Regions from separate parts of the Streptomyces sp. NRRL B-24572 genome, predicted to be linked through region 2. Evidence: riboswitches for the same ligand, from Rfam matches in the RefSeq annotation. Region 2 holds a riboswitch; the other holds the start of a gene.
What was found. A riboswitch is a leader RNA that binds a small molecule or an ion and turns the genes downstream of it on or off. The one in region 2 is predicted to bind thiamine pyrophosphate.

Region 1 (15,150 bases), on a different contig from region 2:
AAGAAGAGCGCGGGCCGTGACCTGGGCGCGGCCATAGGCGTCGGGGTCGGCCTCGGCGCCGTCATCATCGCCTCGCTGTTCATCTGGAAGCCGGCGTTCGTCGGGGTGATAGCGGTCGCCGTGGTCGTCGGCCTCTGGGAGCTCACCTCCCGCCTCCAGGAGCGCAAGGCGATCAAGGCTCCGCTGGTCCCGCTCGCGGTCGGCGGCGCGGCGATGGTCGTCGCCGGTTACGTCCGGGGCGCCGAGGGCGCCTGGGTGGCGATGGCCCTGACGGCGCTCGCGGTGCTCGTCTGGCGGATGACGGAGCCTCCCGAGGGCTACCTGAAGGACGTCACGGCGGGGGTCTTCGCCGCGTTCTACGTGCCGTTCCTGGCGACGTTCGTGGCGCTGCTGCTGACCGCGGACGACGGGCCGCAGCGGGTGCTGACCTTCCTGATCCTGACCGTGGTCAGCGACACCGGGGCGTACGCGATCGGCTGGCGCTTCGGCAAGCACAAGCTGGCCCCGCGGATCAGCCCCGGCAAGACCCGGGAGGGTCTGGTCGGCGCGGTGACGTTCGCGATGGCGGCGGGCGCGCTGTGCATGCAGTTCATGATCGACGACGGCGTCTGGTGGCAGGGCCTGATCCTCGGTCTGGCGGTGGCGGCGAGCGCGACGCTCGGCGACCTCGGCGAGTCCATGATCAAGCGCGACCTGGGCATCAAGGACATGGGCACGCTGCTGCCGGGGCACGGCGGCATCATGGACCGCCTCGACTCGCTGCTGCCCACGGCGCCGGTGGTGTGGCTGCTGATGGCGCTGTTCGTCGGCACCGGCTGACCGGCGCTTTCGTCGGGCTTGTGGAAGGGCCCCCGGCCCGCACGTCAGGTGCGGACCGGGGGCCCTTCGCATGCCGTGAGGGCACGGCGTCCCACGCGTCAGCCGCGGTCCGGGTCGATCCCTGCCGCGACCGCCTGTACGCGGGCGATCTGGAGCTTCGCCGCGTACTTCACGTTGTCGGGCGAGGTGTCGCTCGCCATGACGTAGGCCACGACGGAGCCGACGCGCATGACGACATCGATGCTGTTGTCGTGCTGGAACGCCTCGGTCTCCTCGGCGCCGGTGTCCATCTTCAGCGGCTTCACCGGGTGCTCGTCCGCCTCGCCGGGCTTCCGCTTCTGCTCCGCGAGAGCCTTCATCTCCGTGGCGGCCCCGGCCGCGTCGGCGAAGGCGAGGAGGCTGAATTCGACACGCGCGCCGTCCGGGTCGCGCGACTCCATGTCCTTGTGCCCGGCCACCTGGATCCCGGCGGCGCACGGCGACCTCGTCAGCTCGGCGCAGCCCCTGAGGGCGTCGGCGTCCTGGACCACGATGGTTTCGCCGCTGGACATGGTCTCCAAGCTGCCGTCGGCCGGGAGCGCGGCGTACATGTCGGTCGCGTTGATCGACACCGGGGGGAAGTTCGGAGTGATGCTCTGCTGGTCGGTGGGAGCCGACGACCCGCCGCCTCCCTGGCCTCCCTGGGCGGGCGAGTCCGCCGTCGCCCTGTTCGTCGGCGCGCCTCCCGCCGTCGTGCTCCCGTCCTCGCACGCCGTCAGCGCGAGCGCCAGCACCGCCGCGACGGCGGCCCCCCGTACAACAGCCTTCATCCGGGCTCCTCCGATGACCTGATCATGATCCATTGGCGTGGACACTCAACATCATCGGGCGTGCGATCGGCCAATCGTGCGATCGGCCGATCCCTGGGGCGCGCCCTTCCCGGAATTCGTCTGCGACACTGGTGAGACCATGCCCAAGCCCGGAGAACTCACTTTCGTCGCCCCCCGCGGAGCCAAGAAGCCGCCGCGGCACCTGGCCGACCTCTCGCCCGCCGAGCGGAAGGAGGCCGTCGCCGCGATCGGCGAGAAGCCGTTCCGCGCCAAGCAGCTGTCCACGCACTACTTCGCGCGGTACGCGCACGACCCCGCCGAGTGGACCGACATCCCGGCCGCCTCGCGGGAGAAGCTGGCCGGGGAGCTGCTGCCCGACCTGATGTCCGTGGTGCGGCACATCTCGTGCGACGACGACACCACCCGTAAGACCCTGTGGAAGCTGCACGACGGCACGCTCGTGGAGTCGGTGCTCATGCGCTACCCCGACCGGGTGACCATGTGCATCTCCTCGCAGGCCGGCTGCGGGATGAACTGCCCGTTCTGCGCGACCGGGCAGGCGGGCCTCGACCGGAACCTGTCGACCGCCGAGATCGTGCACCAGATCGTGGACGGCATGCGGGCCCTGCGCGACGGCGAGGTGCCCGGGGGACCGGCGCGGCTCTCCAACATCGTGTTCATGGGCATGGGCGAGCCCCTCGCCAACTACAAGCGGGTCGTCGGCGCCATCCGGCGCCTCACCGACCCCGAGCCGGACGGGCTCGGGCTCTCGCAGCGCGGCATCACCGTCTCCACCGTCGGCCTCGTGCCCGCGATGCTCCGCTTCGCCGACGAGGGCTTCAAGTGCCGTCTCGCCGTCTCGCTGCACGCGCCCGACGACGAGCTCCGCGACACCCTCGTGCCCGTCAACACGCGCTGGAAGGTCCGGGAGGTCCTCGACGCGGCCTGGGAGTACGCGGAGAAGTCCGGGCGCCGGATCTCCATCGAGTACGCCCTCATCCGGGACATCAACGACCAGGCCTGGCGCGGCGACCTGCTCGGCCGGCTGCTCAAGGGCAAGCGGGTGCACGTCAACCTGATCCCGCTGAACCCGACGCCCGGCTCGAAGTGGACGGCCTCCCGCCCGGAGGACGAGAAGGCCTTCGTCGAGGCGATCGCCCGCCACGGCGTGCCGGTGACCGTCCGGGACACCCGCGGTCAGGAGATCGACGGCGCCTGTGGACAGCTCGCGGCCTCCGAGCGCTGACCTTGTAGTCTGAGCTCGAACACATCTCCATATTCCGACAGGGGAGCGCCACAGCGCTGAGAGTGCGGTAACCGTAGACCGCAGACCCTCTGAACCTCGCCCAGGTCATTCTGGGTAGGAAGTTCGGTCGTAACTCAAGCTGTTGCGCCCTGCCCGCGTCCGGTCCGCCGGACGTGGGCAGGGCCGCGTCTCTTCCTGGTCATACCCAGGAGGAATCCAGTGAGCATCAAGAAGGCCGCCGCCGCCGCGCTCGTCGCGGCGCTCGGCGTCACGAGCCTCGCCGCGTGCGGCACCGACGACGTGCGGGGCGAGGCCGGCAAGACCGACCAGCCCGCGCCGAAGACGGTGACGCTGGTGAGCCACGACTCGTTCAACGCCTCCAAGGAAGTCCTCGCCGACTTCACCAAGCAGACCGGTTTCACGGTCAAGGTGCTGAAGAGCGGCGACGCCGGTGAGGCCGTCAACAAGGAGATCCTGACCAAGGGGTCCCCGCAGGGTGACGTCTTCTTCGGCGTCGACAACACGCTGCTCTCCCGCGCCCTCGACAACGGGATCTTCGTCCCGTACGAGGCGAAGGGCCTGGACCGGGTCCCGGCGGCGTACCAGCTCGACAAGGAGCACCGGGTCACCCCGATCGACTCCGGCGACATCTGCGTCAACTACGACAAGAAGTACTTCGCCGACAAGAAGCTGGCGCCGCCGCAGACCTTCGACGACCTCGTGAAGCCGGCGTACAAGAACCTCCTCGTCGTGGAGAACCCCGAGCTGTCCTCCCCGGGTCTCGGCTTCCTCCTCGGCACGGCCGCCGAGTACGGCGACGACGGCTGGCAGGACTACTGGAAGAAGCTCAAGGCCAACGGTGTGAAGACCGTCGACAGCTGGGAGCTCGCCTACAACCAGGAGTTCTCCGGCTCGGCCGGCGGCAAGCAGGCCAAGGCCGACCGGCCGCTGGTCGTGTCGTACGCCTCCAGCCCGCCGGCCGAGGTGCTGTACGGCGAGCCGCAGCCGAAGGTGGCGCCCACCGGCGTCTCCACCGGGACCTGCTTCCGCCAGATCGAGTTCGCGGGTCTGCTGAACGGCGCGAAGAACCCCGAGGGCGGCAAGGCGCTGATCGACTTCCTGATCTCCAAGAAGTTCCAGGAGGACATGCCGCTCCAGATGTTCGTCAACCCGGTGGCGAAGGACGCGGCCCTGCCGGAGCTGTTCACCAAGCACGGCGTGGTGGTCGAGAAGCCGGAGACCATGGCGCCCGAGAAGATCGCCGAGAAGCGTGACCCGTGGATCCAGCAGTGGTCGTCGCTCGTCCTGAAGTAAGGCGAGACGTCGTAAGGCGAGACGTCCGGGGGAGCGCGACGCGGCTGGGGTTCATGGCCCTGCCCGTCGCGTTCTTCGGGGTCTTCTTCGCCTGGCCCGTCGTGTCCATCGTGGACCGGGGGCTCAGGCCCGCCGGGGCGTGGGACCTCGGCCGGGTCGGGGAGACCCTGTCGCGGCCGGACATCCTCGACGTGCTCGGCTTCACCGTGTGGCAGGCGCTCGCCTCCACCGGTCTCACCCTCCTGGTCGCGCTGCCCGGGGCGTACGTCTTCGCCCGCTTCGACTTCCCCGGCAAGAGCGTGCTGCGGGCCGTCGTCACCGTGCCGTTCGTGCTGCCGACCGTCCTCGTCGGCACGGCGTTCCTGGCGCTCGTCGGCCGGAACGGGCTCACCGACGAGCTGTGGGGGCTGCGGCTCGACACCAGCGTGTGGGCGATCCTCCTCGCGCACGTCTTCTTCAACTACGCGGTCGTCGTCCGGACCGTCGGCGGCCTCTGGGCGCAGCTCGACCCGCGCCAGGAGGAGGCCGCCCGGGTCCTCGGCGCCTCCCGCTGGGCGGCCTGGCGGACGGTGACGCTGCCCGCGCTGGTGCCGGCGGTGGCGGCGGCCGCCCTGATGGTCTTCCTCTTCACCTTCACCTCCTTCGGCGTCGTGCAGATCCTCGGCGGGGACGCGTACACCACCCTCGAGGCCGAGATCTACCGGCAGACCGCCCGGCTGCTCGACCTGCAGACGGCGGCCGTGCTCACGCTCGTGCAGTTCGCGGCCGTGGGCGCGATCCTCGGCGTGCACTCCTGGACGGTACGGAGACGGGAGACCGCGCTGCGGCTCGTGGCCCCGGAGTCGACCGCGCGCCGGCCGCGCGGCGCCGGGCAGTGGACGCTGCTCGCGGGTGTCCTCGTCTCGGTGACGCTGCTGATCCTGCTGCCGCTCGGCGTGCTCGTGGAGCGGTCCTTCGCGGGGCCGGACGGGTACGGGCTGCGCTACTACCGGGCGCTCGGCTCGCTCGACGAGGCCGGGACCTTCCTCGTCCCGCCCCTGGAGGCGATCGGGAACTCGCTGCGGTACGCGGTGGCCGCCACCGCCATCGCGGTGCTGATCGGCGGGCTCGCGGCGGCGGCGCTCACCCGGCGGCGGGCCGGTCGGCTCGTACGGGGCTTCGACGCGCTGCTCATGCTGCCGCTCGGGGTTTCCGCCGTGACCGTCGGCTTCGGCTTCCTCATCACCCTCGACGAGCCGCCGTTCGACCTGCGGGCCAGCTGGATCCTCGTACCGCTCGCCCAGGCCCTGGTCGGCGTCCCCTTCGTCGTACGCACGATGCTGCCGGTCCTGCGCGCGGTGGACGAGCGGCTGCGGGAGGCGGCGGCCGTGCTCGGCGCCTCGCCGTGGCGGGCCTGGCGGGAGGTGGACCTGCCGCTGGTGCGGCGGGCGCTGCTCATCGCGGCCGGGTTCGCGTTCGCGGTGTCGCTCGGCGAGTTCGGGGCGACCGTCTTCATCGCCCGGCCCGAGAGCCCGACGCTGCCGGTGGCGGTGGCCCGGCTGCTCGGCCGGCCCGGCGAGCTCAACTACGGCCAGGCGATGGCCCTCTCGACGATTCTGATGGTGGTGTGCGCGGTGTCCCTGCTGCTGCTCGAACGGCTCCGCACCGACCGGACCTCCGGGGAGTTCTGATGCTTTCGATCGAGGACGCGACCGTACGGTTCGGTCGGCGGGCCGTGCTCGACGCCGTGGACCTGGAGGTCGCCGAGCACAAGATCGTGTGCGTGCTCGGCCCCAGCGGCAGCGGCAAGTCCACGATGCTGCGGGCCGTCGCGGGCCTCCAGCCGCTCGACGGGGGCCGGGTGCTGCTCGGCGGCGCCGACCAGGCCGGGGTGCCGGTGCACCGGCGGGGCGTCGGCCTGATGTTCCAGGACCACCAGCTGTTCCCGCAGCGGGACGTCGGCGGCAACGTCGCCTTCGGGCTTCGCATGCGGGGCGCCGGGAAGGCCGAGCAGGCGGAGCGGGTGCGGGAGCTGCTCGACCTCGTCGGCCTCCCCGGTGCCGAGCGGCGCTCCGTCGCCGCGCTCTCCGGCGGCGAGCAGCAGCGGGTGGCGCTCGCCCGCGCCCTGGCGCCCCGGCCCCGGCTCCTGATGCTCGACGAGCCGCTGGGCCAGCTCGACCGGGGGCTGCGGGAGCGGCTCGTCGTGGAGCTGCGGCAGCTCTTCGGGCGGCTCGGGACGACGGTCCTCGCCGTCACCCACGACCAGGGCGAGGCCTTCGCGCTCGCCGACCGGCTCGTGGTCATGCGGGACGGGCGGATCGCCCAGTCGGGTGCGCCGGACGAGGTGTGGCGGCGGCCCGCGTCGGAGTTCGTGGCGCGGTTCCTCGGCTTCGACAACGTGGTGACGGCGCAGGTGACGGGGACGGTCGCGCAGACCGTGTGGGGCAAGATCCCGGTCCCCGACGGCTCCCCGGAGGGGGAGCGGCGGCTCCTCGTCCGCCCGGGCGGGGTGCGGCTCGTGGAGTCGCGTCCCGTCTGGACGGTGGAGTCCCGGACCTTCCGGGGCAGCCAGGTCCTCGTACGGCTCCGCCCGGCCGAGGGGCCCGCCCTGGAGGCCGAGATCCCGCTGCGGGAGGCGCCGGAGGAGGGCGCCGGGGTGGGTGTGGAGTTCCGGGCGGAGGACGTGGTGGTGCTGGGGGAAGACGGCCCGTAGAGGTGCGATGAGTTTCGGGCGCGGGGGGAGTCTCCTGGTTGTTCGTCGTTTTTCTGTCGATCACCAGGAGGAAGATCCATGGGCCAGCAGCTGCTGAGAGTCCAGAACTTCAACGTCTCGTCCGACGGATACGGGGCCGGGGAGGGCCAGAGCCTGGAGCGGCCGTTCGGCCACGCCGACCCCGGGGAGATGTTCTCCTGGGCCGGTGCCACGGCGAGCTGGCCGATGCGGACCGATCCCGGGGGCAGCCGCGGCCTCGACGACTACCTGACGCGGGACTACGCGCGGAACATCGGCGCCGAGATCATGGGCCGCAACAAGTTCTCGCCCCTGCGCGGGCCCTGGGAGAACGAGGACTGGCGCGGCTGGTGGGGCGACGAGCCGCCGTTCCGCACGCCGGTGTTCGTCCTCACCCACCACCCGCGCCCGTCGTTCACGCTCTCCGACACGACGTTCCACTTCGTCGACGCGGACCCGGCGACGGTGCTCGCCCAGGCGAAGGAGGCGGCCCGGGGGAAGGACGTCCGCCTCGGCGGCGGCGCCGCGACCATCCGGGAGTTCCTCGACGCCGACCTCGTCGACACGCTGCACGTCGCGGTCTCACCGGTGAAGCTCGGGTCGGGGTCGCGGCTGTGGGAGTCGCCGGAGGAGCTGTTCGACCGCTTCCACTGCGACGTCGTGCCGAGTCCGGGCGGCAAGGTGACGCACCACCTGTTCTGGCGGAAGTAACCTCGCCGCCCGTTGCGGGCCCGCGCCCCGCGCCGTTGTGGGCCCGCCCCCGCTATGCCCCCAGTCGCTCCAGTGCCTCCGGGGCCTCGTCGATCGAGTCCACCAGGGCGATCCGGCTCGCCATCGGGCGGCCGGTGGCGAGGGTCTCCAGGAGGGGCCAGGCCGGGAGGCGGGTGGTCCAGTGGGTGCGGTTGACCAGGACCATCGGGGTCGGGGCACCCCGGGAGCCGTAGTAGTTCGGGGTCGCGTTGTCGAAGATCTCCTGGACCGTGCCCGCCGCGCCCGGCAGGAAGACGATGCCCGCCGTCGAGCGGGCGAGCAGGCCGTCCTCCCGGGTGGCGTTGGCGAAGTACTTGGCGATGTGGGCGGCGAAGGGGTTCGGCGGCTCGTGGCCGTAGAACCAGGTGGGGATGCCGACCGAGTCCCCTCCGTCCGGCCACATCGCCCGTACCGCGAAGGCCGCCCGGGCCCAGTCCGTCACCGAGGGGGTGAACGACGGGGCCTCGGAGAGGAGGTCGAGCGCCCCCACCAGGGCGGCGTCGTCGAAACGCGCCAGGTACGCGCCGAGGTTCGCGGCCTCCATCGCGCCCGGTCCGCCGCCGGTCGCCACGGTGAGCCCGGCGCGGGCCAGGGACCTGCCGAGCCGGGCGGCGCCCGCGTACGCCTCGGTGCCCCGGCCCATCGCGTGCCCGCCCATGACGCCGACGACCCGGGCCCCGTCGAGGTGTTCGTCGAGGGCGTCGGAGACGGCGTCGTCGTGGAGGGAGCGGAGCATCGAGGAGAAGATGTCGCCGTCGGCCCTGGTCCGGCCGAACCACGTGTACGCGAGGAAGTCGGGCGTCGACTCGTACCCGGTCTCGGCGATCCCCGCGAAGAGTTCCTCGGGGACGTAGAGCCTGGCCCGGTACGGGTCGAAGGGCAGTTCGGGGACGGGCGGGAAGACGAGGGCCCCGTCGGCGCGGACCTTGGCGGCGGCCTCCGGCTCCATGGGGCAGCCGAGGAAGACGGCCTCGGCGGTGGCGGCGGTGAGCAGGGCGAAGGTCCGGCCGGTGAGGTCGACCGACTGGATCCGCTGTCCGGCGAGCGAGCCGGGACGGGCGAGCGCCGCGTCGAACTCGGCGAGGGTGTGGATCTCGCGTCCGTGCCCGCGCGGTCCGGGCGGGCGGTGTGCCGGGGGAAGCGTCGCCATGGGCCCACGATAGGGGCCGCCGTGACGGGCGGCCCCTCGGGAAGTCCGGCCGATCGGGCCGGCTTCGCGGCGTCCGACACCGCTTCGTCCGGCCTGTTCGGCGGGCCGCCCCCTCGTGCGGGTCGCTCAGGGGACCGCCGTCTGCGCGGCCCCTCGTGGCGGCGGCTCAGCCGGTCAGCGGCAGCGCCGCCAGTTCCGCCACCGCCCAGGTCAGCGGTGCGAAGACGGCGAGCAGCGCGCCCGCGCGCAGCAGGGCCGCCGTGCGCAGGACCGTGGGCGGGGCGCCGATGCGGAGGAGGGCCTCGGTGGTGTGGGCGCGGCCCTGCCGGGATTCAAGGGCGGCGGTCAGGAGGGTGGCGGTGGTGCAGGCCAGGATGAGGGCCGCGCCGAGGCCGGTGAGCGGGCCGAAGGCGTCGGAGCCCGCGTCCGCGTCGTACAGCGCGGTCGCCGCGAGGGTTCCGGAGATCACCGCGCTGACCACGCCGAGCGGGCGGCCGATGCGGCGGGACTCGTCCATCAGGACGCGGCCCGCGAGCAGGCGGGTGGCGCCCGGCCGGACGGCCTGGAGGAGCCGGCCGCAGCCGTGGGCGAGGCCCGGGCCCGCCAGGGCGAGGCCCACGGCGGTGAGGACCCAGCCGACGAGGACACCTGCCGGGTTGCCGTCGAAGCGGCCCGGGAGGGGGAAGCCGCTTCCGGAGTCGCCCTGGGCCGCGTACGTCTCGATCGCGAGGCCGACCGAGACGAGGGCGACGCCCCAGGGCAGCCCGGACGGCATCGTCCTCTCGGCGCCCTCCGGTGCGGCGGGCGCGCTGCGGGGGCGCAGCGCCAGACCGGCCGCCGTGGCGGCGACGACCGGCAGGACGGCGAGCAGGGTGAGGGCGGCCGCGAGCGGGACCGGCTGGTCGGCGGCGAGGAGCCCGGCGGCCGCACCGTCGAAGGGCAGGCCCGTGATGTCGCCGCGCAGGTGCAGGTAGAAGAGGAGGGCGACCACGGAGCCGAGCGTGCAGGCGACGGCCGTCGAGGCGGCGGCGATCGCGGTGAGCCGGGCGGGGCCGAGGCCGACGGCGGAGAGCCCGGGGCGCGGCCGGGTGCTGGGGTCGGTGCGGGCCACCGCGACGGCGAACTGCACGGTGGCGGCGAGCGGCAGGACGCACCAGAGGAGTCGCAGCACCGAGGCCGAGGACCGTTCCGGGTGCCCGACGGCGTATCCGAGGGTGCAGAGCAGGAGGAAGCCCACCCCCGCGGCCGCGGCGGCCACGAGGAGCCGGCGCGTCAGGACGAGGGGGTGGGTCCCGCGGGCTAGACGGAGAGCGAGCACGCGGCGACGCCCTCCGCCCCTGACGTCGGGGGTACGGTGCCGACCCGGCGTCCGTCGAGCAGGGGGACCGTGCGGTCGGCGAGCGCCGCGACCTCGCCGTCGTGGGTGGCGAGGAGCACGGTGATGCCGTGCGAGCGGGCCGCGGCCGTCAGGGTGCGCAGGACCTGCGCGCCGTCGGCCCGGTGCAGGGTCGCGGTGGGCTCGTCGGCGAAGAGGACCGACGGGGTGGTGACCAGGGCGCGGGCGATCGCGATCCGCTGGCGCTGGGACTGGGTGAGGGCGTGCGGCCGTTTGCGGGCGCAGCCGCCGATGTCGAGCCGCTCCAGCCACTCGGTGGCGGCGGTCTTCGCGGCCCGGTGGGAGAGCCCGCGGAGCAGCAGCGGCAGGGCGGTGTTCTCCCAGCCGGTGAGCTCGGGGACGAGGCCGGGCTCGGGGTCGATCCAGCCGAAGCGGTCGCGCCGGAGCCGTTCGCGCTGGGCGGGGGCCAGGGTGTGCACGGGGGCGCTGTTGAACCAGACCTCGCCCTGCTGGGCGACGAGCTGGCCGGAGAGGCAGCGCAGGAGGGTGGTCTTGCCGCTGCCGCGGGGGCCGACGACGGCGAGGATCTCTCCCTCGCGGACGCCGAGGGAGACGCCGCTGAGGGCGTCCGAACCGCCCAGGGAGCAGTGCAGGGAACGCGCCCAGAGCACGTCGTTGTCCGGTGGGGCCATCGCGTACACCTCGATGTCGGATCCGATACTCGCCTTCCCCCGCCCGGGGGAACGAAGGGACGGGCCTGTCGGTCACTCGGCACCGTAAGGATTCAGATCCGGTTGTACGGACAGCACACGGCCCGGGCAGCCGCCATCCACTCGGATGGCGGCATACCCGGGCCGTGGGGTCACGCCGTGAGGGCGGCGTGATGCTGGAGGGACCGCCGTGGTTCGGTCCTTACAGCCTGGTTCTTACAGCTCGGTGCTTACAGCTTGGTCCACGCCTCGGTGAGCACGTTGCGCAGGATGCCCTCGATCTCGTCGAAGGTGCCCTGGTCGGCGATCAGCGGCGGGGCCAGCTGGATGACCGGGTCGCCACGGTCGTCGGCGCGGCAGTACAGGCCGGCGTCGTACAGCGCCTTGGAGAGGAAGCCGTACAGGACGCGCTCCACCTCCTCGTCGTTGAAGGACTCCTTGGTGGCCTTGTCCTTGACGAGCTCGATGCCGTAGAAGAAGCCGTTGCCGCGGACGTCGCCGACGATCGGGAGGTCGTGCAGCTTCGACAGCGTCGAGTAGAAGGCGCCCTCGTTGTCCAGCACGTGCTGGTTGAGGCCTTCCTTGTCGAAGATGTCGAGGTTGGCGATCGCGACGGCCGAGGACACCGGGTGGCCACCGAAGGTGTAGCCGTGCAGGAAGGTGTTGTCGCCCTTGTAGAACGGCTCGGCGATGCGGTCCGAGACGATGCAGGCGCCGATCGGGGAGTAGCCCGAGGTCATGCCCTTGGCGCAGGTGATCATGTCCGGCACGTAGCCGAACTTGTCACAGGCGAACATCGTGCCGAGGCGGCCGAAGGCGCAGATCGTCTCGTCGGAGACGAGCAGCACGTCGTACTGGTCGCAGATCTCGCGGACGCGCTGGAAGTAGCCGGGCGGCGGCGGGAAGCAGCCACCGGCGTTCTGCACCGGCTCCAGGAAGACGGCCGCGACGGTGTCGGGGCCCTCGAAGAGGATCTGCTGCTCGATCTGGTCGGCGGCCCAGCGGCCGAAGGCCTCGGGGTCGTCGCCGTGGATCGGGGCGCGGTAGATGTTGGTGTTCGGCACCTTGTGCGCGCCGGGGACCAGCGGCTCGAAGGGGGCCTTCAGGGCCGGCAGACCGGTGATGGACAGGGCGCCCTGCGGGGTGCCGTGGTAGGCGACCGCACGCGAGATGACCTTGTACTTGGTGTGCTTGCCCTGCAGCTTGAAGTACTGCTTGGCGAGCTTCCAGGCGGTCTCGACGGCCTCGCCGCCACCGGTGGTGAAGAAGACCTTGTTCAGGTCGCCCGGGGCGTAGTCCGCGAGGCGCTCGGCGAGCTCCACGGCCTTGGGGTGCGCGTACGACCACACGGGGAAGAACGCGAGCTCCTGGGCCTGCTTGTACGCGACCTCGGCCAGCTCCTGGCGGCCGTGTCCGGCGTTGACCACGAAGAGACCCGCGAGGCCGTCGAGGTAGCGCTTGCCCTTGTCGTCGAAGATGTAGGTGCCCTCACCACGCACGATGGTGGGGACGGGGTTGTTCTCGTAGGACGACATGCGGGTGAAGTGCATCCACAGGTGGTCGTACGCGGTCTTGGACAGGTCCTGGGTCACGGTTATCGAGTTCCCCACATATAGGTCTGCTTCTTGAGCTTGAGGTAGACGAAGCTCTCCGTGGAGCGCACGCCGGGGAGGGTGCGGATGCGCTTGTTGATCACATCCAGCAGGTGATCGTCGTCCTCACAGACGATCTCCACCATGAGGTCGAAGGAGCCCGCGGTCATCACCACGTACTCGCATTCGGCCATGGCCGTCAGTGCGTCCGCGACCGGATCCAGGTCACCCTCGACGTTGATGCCGACCATCGCCTGCCGCCGGAATCCCACGGTGAGCGGGTCGGTGACGGCGACGATCTGCATGACGCCCTGGTCGAGCAGCTTCTGGACGCGCTGCCTCACGGCTGCTTCGGAGAGGCCGACGGCCTTTCCGATCGCCGCGTAGGGACGGCGTCCGTCCTGCTGGAGCTGTTCGATGATCGCCAGGGAGACGGCATCGATCGTCGGGGACGAACCGGTTCCGGTTCTTGAGTGGTTGCTTTGACTTGCCACGCCTTCACTGTGCACCGAGATTGTCAGTCATGCAAGCCCGGAGCGATGAAATTCGTTGTGAGCAGCTCCTGATCATGCTGAATCCGAAGTTGAGGGGGGTCGGGGCTGTTGAAAGCGTCTGTCGAGCGATTAGGCTGAGGTGTCTCGTCCACCGGGACGCCGCACAAGGATGTGCGAAGACAGAACGTGACAGGAGGGGTGGCAAGTGACCACCGAGCTGCGCCGGCTGCGTAACTACATCAACGGGGAGTTCCGCGACGCGGCCGACGGCCGCACCATCGAGGTGGTCAACCCGGCCACCGGTGAGGTGTACGCCACCTCCCCGCTTTCCGGGCAGGCCGACGTCGACGCCGCCATGGAGGCTGCCGCGGCCGCCTTCCCCGCCTGGCGTGACAGCACGCCGTCCGAGCGCCAGAAGGTGCTCCTCAAGATCGCCGACGCCTTCGAGGAGAGGGCCGAGGAGCTCGTCGCCGCCGAGGTCGAGAACACCGGCAAGCCGGTCGCCCTCACCGCGAGCGAGGAGATCCCGCCGATGGTGGACCAGATCCGCTTCTTCGCGGGTGCCGCCCGGATGCTCGAGGGCAAGTCCGCCGGCGAGTACATGGAGGGCATGACCTCCATCATCCGCCGTGAGCCGGTCGGCGTCTGCGCCCAGGTCGCGCCGTGGAACTACCCGATGATGATGGCCGTGTGGAAGTTCGCCCCGGCCCTCGCCGCGGGCAACACCGTCGTCCTCAAGCCCTCGGACACGACCCCCGCGTCGACCGTCCTGATGGCCGAGATCATCGGCCAGATCGTCCCCAAGGGCGTCTTCAACGTCGTCTGCGGCGACCGCGAGACGGGCAAGGCCATGGTCGAGCACCCGACCCCGGCGATGGCCTCCATCACCGGCTCGGTCCGCGCCGGCATGCAGGTCGCCGAGTCGGCGGCCAAGGACGTCAAGCGCGTCCACCTGGAGCTGGGCGGCAAGGCCCCGGTCGTCGTCTTCGAGGACACCGACATCGAGGCCGCCGTCGGCGACATCTCGGTCGCGGGCTTCTTCAACGCCGGCCAGGACTGCACGGCCGCGACCCGTGTCCTCGTGCACGAGTCCATCCACGACGAGTTCGTCGCCGCCCTCGCCAAGGCCGCCGCCGAGACGAAGACCGGCCAGCCGGACGACGAGGACGTGCTCTACGGCCCGCTCAACAACGCCAACCAGCTGAAGCAGGTCACCGGCTTCATCGAGCGCCTCCCGGCCCACGCCAAGGTCGAGGCCGGCGGTCACCGCGTCGGCGACAAGGGCTACTTCTACGCCCCGACCGTCGTCTCCGGCCTCAAGCAGGACGACGAGATCGTCCAGAACGAGGTCTTCGGCCCGGTCATCACCGTCCAGTCCTTCACGGACGAGGCCCAGGCCCTGGAGTTCGCGAACGGCGTCGAGTACGCCCTCGCCTCCTCCGTCTGGACCAAGGACCACGCGCGCGCGATGCGCATGTCCAAGGCCCTCGACTTCGGCTGCGTGTGGATCAACACCCACATCCCGCTGGTCGCCGAGATGCCCCACGGCGGTTACAAGAAGTCCGGCTACGGCAAGGACCTCTCCTCCTACGGCTTCGAGGACTACACGCGCATCAAGCACGTCATGACCTCCCTGGGCTGAGCCCCGGCAGGACCCCGCGCGGCCCCGGCACCCTTGATCGACAGGGTGTCGGGGCCGCGCGCCGTCGCTCGACGGACCGTCCATTGCCGCAGGTCGCGGCGGGCCGGGATGCTGCTCGGGTGAGAGCGACAGCCAGGAAACACATGTCCCGCCGGTCCCTCCTCCGCGGCATCGGCGGTGCCGGGGCCGCGGCCCTGCTCGCCGGGTGCGGGGTCCCCGCCGCCCACGTCGACGAGCGGGACCGGGCCGGCCGGGACCTCTCGGCGCGCGACCGGAGCCTCGAATTCGCCAACTGGCCGCTGTACATCGACACCGATGACGACGACACCTCGAAGCGGCCCACCCTGGACGCCTTCCGGAAGCGGACCGGGATCTCCGTCCGGTACACGGAGGAGATCAACGACAACGACGAGTTCTTCGGCAAGATCAGCCCGTCCCTGATGAACCACCAGGAGACCGGCCGCGATCTGATCGTCGTCAGCGACTGGATGGCCGCCCGCTTCGTCCGCCTCGGCTGGGTCCAGGAGATGGACCGCGCCGCCCAGCCGAACGTCGCGAAGAACCTCAACCCCCAGCTG
Region 2 (6,825 bases):
CTCCGACACCACCGCGTACCTCGAATACGGCCAGACCATCGAGGACGTCAACGACACGGTTCACGAGGTCCTCAACCGGAACGACGCCGACGAGGTCTGGGACCTCTTCCGGAAGTTCACCAAGCGCTTCGCGTTCCGCGACGACGGCGGACCGCAGGCCGTCCAGGAGCTGCTCTCCACCTACGGCGGCCGCCGGATCGTGCACGGCCACAGCCCCATCCCGTACCTCCTCGGCCAGGTCGGCACGGAGGACGGCGAGGACGGCGGAGGCCCGGTCGTCGACGGACCGCACGTGTACGCCGACGGTCTCGCGATCGCCATGGACGGCGGCGTGACCATGGCCGGAAAGCTACTGGTCGTCCAACTCCCCCTGAACGGCTGACGCATAACCCTGCGCATCCGGGGAAGTCGATTTCCGGAAACACCCTGTCAGGCCGTGGTGTCACCGCAATACCATCGGGTCATCCGTAGCAGGCTCTCCTCCGTTTCCGCCCAACCGACCGTTTCCCACGGCTGATCCGGGCCTACGGAGCATCGGGGGATGCACATGAACGTGGCTCCGCACCTGCTGACCGAGGACCGCGCCGAATACGAGCGGATCCTCGACGACGCACTGAGCACCGCCCACGCACGTCCGGAACTCGCCGGAGTCGGAACCCGGCTGACGGTCGCGCAGCTGCGCGCCATGACGCTGAACGCGACAGCGCTGATCACCACCGCCGCGGCGAGCGAGTACGACCACTTCGTGAAGGTCCGCGAGCAGAACCGCGTGGCCGCCCGGACCCGTACGCCCGGACCGGACCCCGGAGCGAACCCCGGCACGGGCGTCGGCGTCGTCGCCATCGTCAACGTGATGGTGCCCGTCCTCGCGGGCACGGCCGCCGCGATACTCCTTCTGGTCGGGGCGGTCCTGCACGCCCTCGCCCCCACGGTGGTGTTCGGCGAGACCCTGCTGACGGCCGGCCTCGTCTTCGCCGCCCTCGCCGCCGCCGGCCTGCTCAGCGCGGGCGCCGGCCTCCTCGTGACCGCCCTGCGCAACAGACCGGCCGCGGCGGACGGCACCGCCACGGCCGACGACGAACTCACCCTCGCCCGGGAGGCCTGGCGCCGCGCCCTCCTGGAGCGCGGCATCCTCCCCTTCCTCCGCGACGCCCTCGCCGCGACCGGACCACCGGACGCGGCGAGGCCCTGAGGAGCGGGCGACGGGACCGGGACCTACTCGGCCAGCGGCAGGTAGACCCGGTTGCCGCTCGCCGCGAACTCCTTCGACTTCTCCGCCATGCCGGCCTCGATCTCCTGCTGCGTACCGCCGTGCTCACGCCGGATGTCCTGGGAGATCTTCATCGAGCAGAACTTCGGACCGCACATCGAGCAGAAGTGCGCGGTCTTCGCGGGCTCCGCCGGCAGCGTCTCGTCGTGGAACTCGCGTGCGGTGTCCGGGTCGAGGGCCAGGTTGAACTGGTCCTCCCAGCGGAACTCGAACCGCGCGTCCGACAGCGCGTCGTCCCACTCCTGCGCGCCCGGGTGCCCCTTGGCGAGGTCCGCCGCGTGCGCCGCGATCTTGTACGTGATGACGCCCGTCTTCACGTCGTCCTTGTTCGGCAGGCCCAGGTGCTCCTTGGGCGTGACGTAGCAGAGCATCGCCGTGCCCCACCAGGCGATCATCGCCGCGCCGATGCCCGAGGTGATGTGGTCGTACGCCGGGGCGACGTCCGTGGTCAGCGGGCCGAGCGTGTAGAACGGCGCCTCCTCGCAGATCTCCTGCTGGAGGTCGATGTTCTCCTTGATCTTGTGCATCGGGACGTGCCCGGGGCCCTCGATCATCGTCTGTACGTCGTGGCGCTTGGCGATCGTGTTCAGCTCGCCGAGCGTGCGCAGCTCCGCGAACTGCGCCTCGTCATTGGCGTCCGCGATCGAGCCGGGGCGCAGGCCGTCGCCGAGCGAGTACGTGACGTCGTACGCCGCGAGGATCTCGCAGAGCTCCTCGAAGTTCGTGTAGAGGAAGTTCTCCTTGTGGTGCGCCAGACACCAGGCGGCCATGATCGAGCCGCCGCGCGAGACGATGCCGGTCTTGCGGCGCGCGGTGAGCGGCACGTACGGCAGGAGCACGCCGGCGTGGACCGTCATGTAGTCGACGCCCTGCTCGGCCTGCTCGATGACCGTGTCCTTGTAGATCTCCCAGGTCAGCTCCTCGGCCTTGCCGTCGACCTTCTCCAGGGCCTGGTAGAGCGGCACGGTGCCGATCGGCACGGGGGAGTTGCGCAGCACCCACTCGCGGGTGGTGTGGATGTTGCGGCCGGTGGAGAGGTCCATGACCGTGTCGGCGCCCCACTTGGTCGCCCAGGTCATCTTCTCCACCTCCTCCTCGATGGAGGAGGTGACGGCGGAGTTGCCGATGTTGGCGTTGACCTTCACCAGGAACCGCTTGCCGATGATCATCGGCTCGATCTCCGGGTGGTTCACGTTCGCCGGCAGCACCGCGCGGCCCGCGGCGATCTCCTCCCGTACGACCTCGGGGGAGACGTTCTCGCGGATCGCGACGTACTCCATCTCCGGGGTGATCTCCCCCCGGCGGGCGTACGCGAGCTGGGTCACGGCCTGGCCGTCGCGACCCCGGCGCGGCAGGCGGGGGCGGCCGGGGAAGACGGCGTCGAGGTTCTTCAGCCCACCGCCGCGCGGGGAGGTGTGCTTGATGCCGTCGTCCTCGGGGCGGACCGGGCGGCCCGCGTACTCCTCGGTGTCGCCGCGCGCGATGATCCAGTTCTCGCGCAGCGGCGGAAGGCCCCGCCGGACGTCGGTGTCGATGGCGGGGTCGGTGTACGGGCCGGACGTGTCGTACAGCGTGACGTCCTTGCCGTTGGTGAGGTGCACCTGGCGGACGGGCACCCGGAGGTCGGGGCGCGAGCCCTGGACGTACCCCTTGTGCCAGCCCGGCGTGCGCTCCTGCGACTCGGTCTGGTTCTGGTCGGAGGCAGGCGTGCGTGCATCCTGAATGGTCATGAGACCGATCTCCCTACGCCGGCATTACCCGGTAACAGGTTCGGCGGTCGGCGCAGCCTCCTCCCGTACGTGCGTACGGTGATCAGCGCCCTCTCAGCCCGGTGCTCCGAGCTCCCGCGTGTGCAAAGGTGCCACCACGCTAGCGTCATCCCTGGCGTGCTGAACAGTGGGCCCCCCGCCGTTCTTGCGATGATCGGTCGGTGACTTCCCCCCAGCAGCCCCCCGAACCCCATGACCACGGGCACTCCCATTCCCACAGCCACGGCCCCGCCGTCCCGGTCTCGCGGCATCTGCGCAAGGTCATCGCCGCAATCCTGATCCCCTTCGCCACCGCCGTCGTGGTCGGGCTCGCGGTCCTGTGGCCCGGCGGCACCCCGGCGCACGAGCGGACCGGCGTCGGCTTCGACCGGCAGACCCAGCAGGGCAAGGTCGTCTCCGTCGAGCACGTCGACTGCAAGGACGTGAACGCCGCCCAGGTCCCGCCGACCGGCGACACCTCCACTCCGGAGGGCCGCGAGGCGGTCAACGCCCAGCAGGGGCAGTGCGAGAAGGCGACGATCGAGGTCACCACCGGCCCGGACGCGGGACGCAGGTTCGTCGAGATCGTGCAGCCGGACGCGCCTCGTCAACTGCACGAGGGGCAGGGCGTGGTGGTGGCGTACGCCCCCGACGCCCCGCACGACCTGCAGTACTCGGTGACCGATGTGAACCGCAAGGTGCCGCTGGCGGTGCTCGCCGGCATCTTCGCCCTCGCGGTCGTGCTGGTCGGCCGGATGCGGGGCGTCATGGCGCTCATCGCGCTCGCCGTGAGCTTCCTCGTGCTGACGTACTTCATCCTTCCGGCGATCCTGGAGGGATCGAACCCGCTGGTCGTGGCGGTGGTCGGGTCGAGCGCGATCATGCTGATCGCGCTCTACATGTGTCACGGCCTCTCGGCCCGCACCTCGGTCGCCGTGCTCGGCACACTGATCTCCCTGCTCCTGATCGGTCTGCTGGGCTCGCTCTTCATCGGCTGGACCTCGCTCAGCGGCAACACCGACGACTACACCGGTCTGATCCACGGTCTGTATCCGGAGATCGACATGTCCGGTCTGCTGCTCGCCGGGATCATCATCGGTTCGCTCGGTGTGCTCGACGACGTGACGGTGACCCAGACGTCGGCCGTCTGGGAGCTGCACCAGGCCGATCCGGGCATGGGGCCGCGCGGCCTGTACCGGGCAGGGATCCGGATCGGCCGCGACCACATCGCCTCGGTCGTGAACACGCTGGTGCTCGCCTACGCGGGTGCCGCCCTGCCGCTGCTGCTGCTCTTCTCCATCGCGCAGAGCAGCATGGGGACGGTGGCCAACAGCGAGCTGGTCGCCGAGGAGATCGTCCGGACCCTGGTCGGGTCGATCGGTCTGGTGGCGTCCGTTCCGCTCACCACGGGACTCGCGGCCCTGGTCGTCTCCGCCGACCGGCCGGCGTCCGGGGGTGGGAAGCCGGCGGCGGTACGGGGAGGGCGGCGGCGGCGCGCCAAGTGAGGCGTACGTGCGAGGGCTCGGGCCGGCCCGGCTCGGGGAGGGTCCGGCGCGAACGGGCGGTTCAGGCGGGGCCGGCGTTCTCCTCGGCCAGGATCCGGCCCAGTGCGGCCTCCAGGTGGTCCTCGAAGTCACCGAGTGTCCGTTCCTGACCGAGCGGAACCAGCTTGTCCGTTCGGTCGAGGAAGGCGACCAGCGGCGGCGCGCTGGCCCGGAACAGCGCGCGGTCGCCGCCCACCTGGAGCCGGATGGAGACGTCCGAGAGCCTCTCCGGCTCCGTGGGGGCGATGTGCACATCCCCGTCCCCACTCGGCCGGTTGATCCCGTCGAGCAGCAGTTCCCTTCCGAACGCCCAGGTCACAGGCGCGTCTCCGGGGAGGTGGAAGGTCATCCGCACCGCGTAGGGATCCCGGGTCTCATAACGGAGTTCGACCGGGATCTTGAAGGAGAGCTCCTCGGAGACGAGGAAGCTCATCAGGACCTCGGCCTGAACCGACTCTCGCATCGTGTACCCCGCAGTAGATGAAGCAGTTGTGTGAACACAGCTGCTGAAAGCTGTGACCGAAACGGCCAGGAATGATCCCCCGTGGCCCTCTTGACGCAATCGTGCTGTACGCGTTAGCAGATCACAAGGAGTGATTTTTCAGATACTGATAGAGAACGCGAGTGAACCGAAGAGCCTCCCGATCTCCGTGCGTAGCCGCTCGACTGCCGGGAGCAACCGTTCTTCCTGGTGAAGGGGGAGAGAAATAGCCATCGTGCCCGCCGCGGAGCCCACGGTGATGGGGATGGCGGCACAGACCGTGCCGAGCGCATATTCCTGACGCTCCACCAGGGGTTCCATTCGCTCCAAACCACCCAAACGCTCCGAAAGGGCACGGCGGTTACGCACCGTGTACGGAGTGATGGCTTCCACCGGATGGCGGTCGAGGTGGTCTTGACGAGATTCCGGATCGAGTTGACTCAGCAGGCACTGCCCGATCGCGTGGGCGTGCGCCGTCTCGCGGAAGTCGGCCCATTCCTCGACTGCGGGGTTGGAAGGGGTGTCGGCGACGGCGACGAGTTCGACCTCGCCCTCGCGGTAGACGGCGAAGTAGATGGGTACGCCGATCTCGTCCCGCCATGTGGCGAGGGAGTCTTCGATCTTGATGCGACGATTCTGCACATCTCCGCCGCCGGCCAGTCGGACGGCGGCGTCGCCCAGGACGAACACACCCTTGTCGCGGAGCAGATAGCCCTCGTGCGTCAGGGTGCGGAGCAGGTGGTACGTGGTGGGCAGCGGAAGGCCCGTCTCACGGGCGAGCTGCTTGGCGGGGGCGCCCTCCGAATGGGAGGCCACGGCCTCCAGGAGTCTCAGCGCCCGCTGCACCGAGCCGATCAGGGTAGGCGCAGCCGTCTGCGTAGCCATGGCCAAAGGTCACCCCCAGGCGTGACGACGGATGCAGCGCACCCGCCCGCGGGGGCCGCCCCCGCGCGCCCGCCGGGCCTGGGAAACCGCTGGTCAGTACGGACGTCTACGCCCGTAGTCCCCAACACGGCGGAGAGATTCCACTCTAGTGGCAGCCCCGGGGCCCATACCCTGATTCGACCAGCGCGTTCCCCCGCCCGGGCTAATGCCCGCCATCGGCCTCATACCGATCAGTAGCTTGTGCTACCAATCCTGGCGCGACCTGGCGGAGGAGCTGAACTTCCGCACGACGTAGATCAGTCCGGCGACGAGGGCCGCGAAGAGCAGCACCTTGAAGAGCAGACTGACCACGAAGGTCAGGACGCTGGTGATCAGCCCGCCGAAGACGAACAGGGCGAGGAGGGGTATGGCGACCCACTTCACCCACCAGGGCATCCCCGCGAGAATCTCCCGTACGGCCATCGTCCCTACCTCGCTCCCGAAGAACCGCTCCGCGCGCTCTGCGCCGAACACCCTCAAGGCTAGGGGCGGGAGGAAGCCCGCGGGGGCCCCGCGGCCCCCGCTCTCCCCTGATCCGACCCTTAGGGGCCCGGGCTCGGCGACCCTCAGCCCGCCGGGTCCGGCCCAGCGCTCCGGGTCCGGTTCGGATTCGGCCCTCCGAGGTCCGGCTCAGCCCTCCGGCTCAGCCCTCCGGCGGCGAGAAGACCACCATGACCCGCAGGTCCTCGCTGATGTGGTGGAACCGGTGCTCCACCCCGGCCGGCACGTAGACCACGCTGCCGCGCGCCACCTGGGTCGTCTCCGTCCCGACCGTGATCGCCGCCCGGCCGCTGACCACGAAGTACACCTCGTCCTGGCCGTGCGGCCGCTGCGGATCGAGCTCCCCCGCGTCGAGCG

Region 1: it holds a riboswitch for thiamine pyrophosphate, as region 2 does, so the genes downstream of both, CCN56_RS05770 (thiamine ABC transporter substrate binding subunit) here and thiC (phosphomethylpyrimidine synthase ThiC) in region 2, are expected to answer to the same signal.

Annotation. Positions count from the first base shown of each region.
Region 1 covers NZ_MWIG01000089.1:663-15,812, reverse strand. The annotation lists gene CCN56_RS05785 (phosphatidate cytidylyltransferase) at 1-819, shown strand, start outside; gene CCN56_RS05780 (hypothetical protein) at 918-1,628, opposite strand; gene rlmN (23S rRNA (adenine(2503)-C(2))-methyltransferase RlmN) at 1,768-2,874, shown strand; TPP riboswitch at 2,904-3,013, shown strand; gene CCN56_RS05770 (thiamine ABC transporter substrate binding subunit) at 3,094-4,188, shown strand; gene CCN56_RS05765 (iron ABC transporter permease) at 4,242-5,858, shown strand; gene CCN56_RS05760 (ABC transporter ATP-binding protein) at 5,858-6,880, shown strand; gene CCN56_RS05755 (dihydrofolate reductase family protein) at 6,959-7,609, shown strand; gene CCN56_RS05750 (LOG family protein) at 7,662-8,798, opposite strand; gene CCN56_RS05745 (hypothetical protein) at 8,965-10,116, opposite strand; gene CCN56_RS05740 (ABC transporter ATP-binding protein) at 10,098-10,826, opposite strand; gene CCN56_RS05735 (aspartate aminotransferase family protein) at 11,075-12,454, opposite strand; gene CCN56_RS05730 (Lrp/AsnC family transcriptional regulator) at 12,439-12,945, opposite strand; gene CCN56_RS05725 (gamma-aminobutyraldehyde dehydrogenase) at 13,136-14,572, shown strand; partial or broken gene CCN56_RS05720 (spermidine/putrescine ABC transporter substrate-binding protein) at 14,716-15,150, shown strand, end outside.
Region 2 covers NZ_MWIG01000069.1:413-7,237, forward strand. The annotation lists partial or broken gene CCN56_RS04460 (metallophosphoesterase) at 1-382, shown strand, start outside; gene CCN56_RS04465 (hypothetical protein) at 542-1,192, shown strand; gene thiC (phosphomethylpyrimidine synthase ThiC) at 1,216-3,000, opposite strand; TPP riboswitch at 2,994-3,128, opposite strand; gene CCN56_RS04475 (YibE/F family protein) at 3,201-4,523, shown strand; gene CCN56_RS04480 (SsgA family sporulation/cell division regulator) at 4,585-5,025, opposite strand; gene CCN56_RS04485 (IclR family transcriptional regulator) at 5,164-5,928, opposite strand; gene CCN56_RS04490 (DUF5326 family protein) at 6,172-6,390, opposite strand; gene CCN56_RS04495 (cupin domain-containing protein) at 6,611-6,825, opposite strand, start outside.